2 regions of the Pseudarthrobacter sp. 1G09 genome follow, and region 1 is predicted to be linked to the other one. Evidence: riboswitches for the same ligand, from Rfam matches in the RefSeq annotation. Region 1 holds a riboswitch; the other holds the start of a gene.
The links. Region 1 has a riboswitch for glycine ahead of gcvP (aminomethyl-transferring glycine dehydrogenase). Riboswitches for the same ligand answer to the same signal wherever they lie in the genome.

Region 1 (2,447 bases):
GCGCTGCCCGCAGGAGGGTTGCTGCGGGGCGGCTCGCCGTTGGACGTGGGGGGATGAATCGCCATGGGAACTCCATCGATAAAGCGGCATTTTTGGGTGCCGCAGAAGTTGGGTTCCTCCCCGCTCTGTAGTGAACCTGAGAGTTTCCGCGGCCCAAGCCGCTTGCACCGCCGGTGAGCCGGAACGGGTCCGGCTGCTTTCCAGAGTTGCCTGTCCGCGGCGGTACATGGGCCTGAGAGTTTCCTGGGGAGGGTTTGCTCCTACGGCGCCTGCTAAATGTACCGGCAGGACTCTCCCGCCGCAGGTCGAAGGCATGTTCAGTTAGGCATGCTCAGCGGCCGCACCCTTCCGGGGCAACGTTGGCCCGGGCTGCTCCGATGAGTTGAGCCAGCCGGACACGGTGCTGATCACCGGACCCAGTGTGGTGCGGGTCACGATCGAATGTCAAACCCCATTTTTCCGCCACCGCAACAAGGCAGCCGCCGCCCACCGTGTGACGATCAGATTTGTTTTCCTTTCAACCAACCTGTACGGTGTGAGGCGAATCACCCACAGTTGAATAGCCTTTCGAGCTGTGACGGGAGAGTCCTCCCGGCACCACCGGGCAGGCGCCGTAGGAGCAAATCCTCCCCAGGAATCTCTCAGGCCCCCGTACCGTCACGGCGAGGCAACTCTGGAAAGTAACCCGGCTTCGGCCAGGTTCACCGACGGTGCAAGCGAACCCGCCACGCAGGGTTCCGCGGAATCTCTCAGGTCCAATACAGAGCGGGGAGGAACCCATCCCATGCCGTGCCACCCTGGCCGGCCAGACCTGGAGTTCCTCATGACGATTCAATCCCTTCCAACCACGTTCGTTGACCGCCATATCGGCGCGCGCCGGCAGGCCGACGTCGGCACCATGCTCAAGGCTGTGGGCTACGACAGCGTTGATGGCCTGGTGGACGTGGCTGTTCCGGCGTCGATCCGCCAGCAAACGGCGCTGAAGCTGCAGGACGCCCTCAGCGAGGTTGAGGTCCTCACCGAGCTGCGCCGGTTGGCGGGCAAGAACAAAACCGCGGTGCAGATGATCGGCCAGGGCTACTACGACACCATCACCCCCGCCGTGATCCGGCGCAACATCCTTGAGGCGCCGGCCTGGTACACCGCCTACACGCCGTACCAGCCAGAGATCTCGCAGGGCAGGCTGGAGGCGCTGCTGAACTTCCAGACCATGGTCCAGGACCTCACCGCCCTCCCCGTGGCCAACGCGTCACTCCTCGATGAAGCCACCGCTGTGGCCGAGGCTGTACTGCTGATGCGCCGCGCGAACAAAAATAAGGACGCCAAGGACGGCAAAACCGTCCTGGATGCCGACTGCCTCCCGCAGACCATCGCCATCGTGCTGGGCCGCGCCGAAGCGCTCGGCTTCGAGGTGGAGGTTGCTGACCTCTCCGCAGGCCTGCCCGAGGGTGCCATCAACGGCATCGTGCTCCAGCAGCCGGGCGTGTCCGGCCGGGTGTGGGACCAGAGCGCCGTTATCGCCGAGGCCAAGGAGCGCGGTGCGCTGGTCACTGTTGCCGCTGACCTGCTGGCGCTGACGCTGATCACTCCTCCGGGCGAGCAGGGCGCGGACATCGCCGTCGGCTCCACCCAGCGTTTCGGTGTGCCGCTGTTCTTCGGCGGCCCGCACGCCGCCTACATGGCCGTACAGAAGGGCATGGAACGCACCCTCCCCGGCAGGATCGTGGGTGTCTCCAAGGACAACGCGGGCGCTCCGGCGTACCGCCTGGCCCTGCAGACCCGCGAGCAGCACATCCGGCGCGAGAAGGCCACATCCAACATCTGTACCGCGCAGGCGCTGCTGGCCATCGTGTCCTCCTTCTACGCCGTTTACCACGGCCCGGACGGGTTGAAGGCCATCGCAGAAACCGCCCACCACAACGCCCGGATCCTGGCCACGGCCCTCACCGCCATGGGCCGCGAACTGGTGACCGACTCCTTCTTCGACACCCTTACCGTGCGCGTACCGGGCAAGGCCGCCAAGGTCATCAATGCCGCCGAAGCGCGCGGCATCAACCTCCGCTTCGTCGACGCGGACACGGTGGGCGTCTCCATCGATGAGACCACGACGGCGGCAACGCTGTCCGCGGTGGCCGTCGCCTTTGGCGCCGGCCCGGCAGGGGACGCCCAGGGTTTCGAGCTGCCCGAGTCCGTGCTGCGCACCTCCGGTTACCTGGAGCACCCGGTGTTCAACACGCACCGGTCAGAGACCCAGTTGTTGCGTTACATCCGTCGCCTGTCCGATCGTGACCTGGCGCTGGACCGGACCATGATTCCGTTGGGGTCGTGCACTATGAAGCTGAACGCCACCGCCGAGATGGAAGCGATTTCCTGGCCGGAGTTCGCCTCGATCCACCCGTTCGCCCCGGATTCCCAGACCGAGGGCTGGCGTGAGCTGATCACCGGGC
Region 2 (2,447 bases), 370 kb from region 1:
AGTGCCGTGTTGTCCACGGCCACCAGCAGTACGGGGAACATCAGCAGCGCAAGGGCCAGCCAGTCGCGCCACGGTGCCCGTGGGGCAGCAGGTCCCTGGAGCTGGGGTACAGCGCGGTGCGTCGAGGTGGTCATGGATTAACTATACCGTCCAGACGGTACAGTTTGGAAACGGGGTTGAGTTGAGCCTCCGGCACCCCGGAAGGGCATGATGGATGGCATGCCCCGAAAGCCAGTCGCCCGCGAAGCTGTCCTTGACGCCTTTGCCACCCTGTTGATTGAGGTGGGGGAGCGCGCCGCCACCCTGGACGCCGTAGCCCGGAAGGCCGGCGTCTCCAAGGGTGGGCTCCTCTACCACTTTCCAAACAAGGAAGCCCTGATCCAGGCGCTCCTGGACCAGCTGGACGCGCTCGCCGGAGAAGATGCCGATGCCATGGCCGCCGCACCGGAAGGCGCGGCAGCCTACTTCATCCGGTCCTCGGTGTGGGGAGACACTCCCTTGGACCGGGCCATCGTCGCCGCCACCAGGCTGGCGGAGGTGGCGCATGAAGAGACCCGCCGCCGTTTCGCTGCGATCCAGCGGCGGTGGCTCGACGAAATCGCCGCCGATGTAGGGCCGGCCCTGGCCAAGGCCGTGCTGTACATGGGGGACGGCCTTTACTTCAACGCCATGCTCTCGGTCGGCCCGGTTCCCGAAGGCGGCGCAGCCGCGGACGTTGACGAATTGCTGGCAGCACTGGAGCGGCTCCGGCGGTAGCAGGACATTTGCCCCGGGGGCCGTGGCGTAGGAGAATTAAGCGTCGTGGGAGTTGTCACCGGACGGCCCCGCGTACACATCCAACTGAATAGCCTTTGATCTGCGGCGGGAGAGTCCTGCCACAACGTCGGCAGGCGCCGTAGGAGCAAATCCTCCCCAGGAATCTCGCAGGCACCTGTACCGCCGCGGCGAGGCACCTCTGGAAAGCAGCAGGCCGTCCAGGCACCCCGTGATCGGGTGCCGGACCGTTGTGCTCACCGACGGTGCAAGCGGGTCCTGTCCATGCAGGGGCCGCGGAAACTCTCAGGTCCAATACAGAGCGGGGAGGGACCCGAATCGCTGTGGCGTACCCTGCGCCGCCTGAGTATCTGGAGTTCCCCCGTGACGGTTAGTTCAGCCTCCACCACTTTCGTCGACCGCCATATCGGCGCCCGGCGCCAGGACCACGTCGACACCATGCTCAAGGCTGTGGGCTACGACAGCGTTGACTCCCTGGTCGATACCGCCGTTCCCCAGGTCATCCGCCAGGAAACGGAATTGAAGCTGCAGGACGCCCTCAGCGAGGTTGAGGTCCTGACCGAGCTGCGCCGGTTGGCGGGAAAGAATAAAACCGCGGTGCAGCTGATCGGCCAGGGGTACTACGACACCATCACCCCCGCCGTGATCCGGCGCAACATCCTTGAGGCGCCGGCCTGGTACACCGCCTACACGCCGTACCAGCCAGAGATCTCGCAGGGCCGGCTGGAGGCGCTGCTGAACTTCCAGACCATGGTCCAGGACCTGGTGGGCCTGCCAATTGCCAACGCGTCCCTGCTGGACGAAGCGACGGCCGTGGCCGAGGCAGTCCTGCTGATGCGCCGCGCCAACAAGGCCAAGCCTGCCGCAGACGGCAAGACGGTGCTGGACATCGACGTGCTGCCGCAGACCATCGCCATCGTCAAGGGCCGTGCCGAAGCGCTCGGCTTCGAGGTGGAGGTTGCCGACCTCTCCAAGGGCCTGCCTGACGGTGACATCAACGGCATCGTGCTCCAGCAGCCCGGCGCCTCGGGCCGCGTCTTCAACCAGGCAGGTGCCATCGCCGAGGCCAAGGAGCGCGGTGCGCTGGTCACTGTTGCCGCTGACCTGCTGGCGCTGACGCTGATCACTCCTCCGGGGGAGCAGGGCGCGGACATCGCCGTCGGCTCCACCCAGCGTTTCGGTGTGCCGCTGTTCTTCGGCGGCCCGCACGCGGCCTACATGGCCGTCCGCAAAGGCCTGGAACGTTCACTGCCAGGGCGCTTGGTGGGTGTGTCCAAGGACGACGCCGGTGTTCCCGCCTACCGCCTGGCGCTGCAGACCCGCGAGCAGCACATCCGGCGCGAGAAGGCCACGTCCAACATCTGCACGGCGCAGGCCCTGCTGGCCATCGTCTCCTCCATGTACGCCGTCTACCACGGTCCCGACGGGCTGAAGGCGATCGCGGAAACAACCCACGGCCACGCCCGCACCCTGGCCGCCTCGCTGGCCGCTGCCGGCGTCGAGGTGCTGCACAAGAGCTTCTTCGACACCATCACCGTCCGCGTCCCGGGCCGCGCCGCGCCGATTGTTGCCGACGCGGAGGAGCGCGGGATCAACCTGCGCAGCGTTGACGCTGACACCGTGGGCATCTCCTTGGATGAAACCACGACGGCGGCCATCGTCGCCGAGGTTGC

Region 2: it holds a riboswitch for glycine, as region 1 does, so the genes downstream of both, gcvP (aminomethyl-transferring glycine dehydrogenase) here and gcvP (aminomethyl-transferring glycine dehydrogenase) in region 1, are expected to answer to the same signal.

What each region holds. Positions count from the first base shown of each region.
Region 1 is NZ_CP188306.1:704,520-706,966, reverse strand. Features, by position in the region: gene cycA (D-serine/D-alanine/glycine transporter) at 1-65, opposite strand, end outside; glycine riboswitch at 116-210, opposite strand; glycine riboswitch at 211-308, opposite strand; glycine riboswitch at 569-667, shown strand; gene gcvP (aminomethyl-transferring glycine dehydrogenase) at 824-2,447, shown strand, end outside.
Region 2 is NZ_CP188306.1:1,078,715-1,081,161, forward strand. Features, by position in the region: gene ACP3TD_RS05040 (MFS transporter) at 1-134, opposite strand, end outside; gene ACP3TD_RS05045 (TetR/AcrR family transcriptional regulator) at 220-756, shown strand; glycine riboswitch at 853-949, shown strand; gene gcvP (aminomethyl-transferring glycine dehydrogenase) at 1,138-2,447, shown strand, end outside.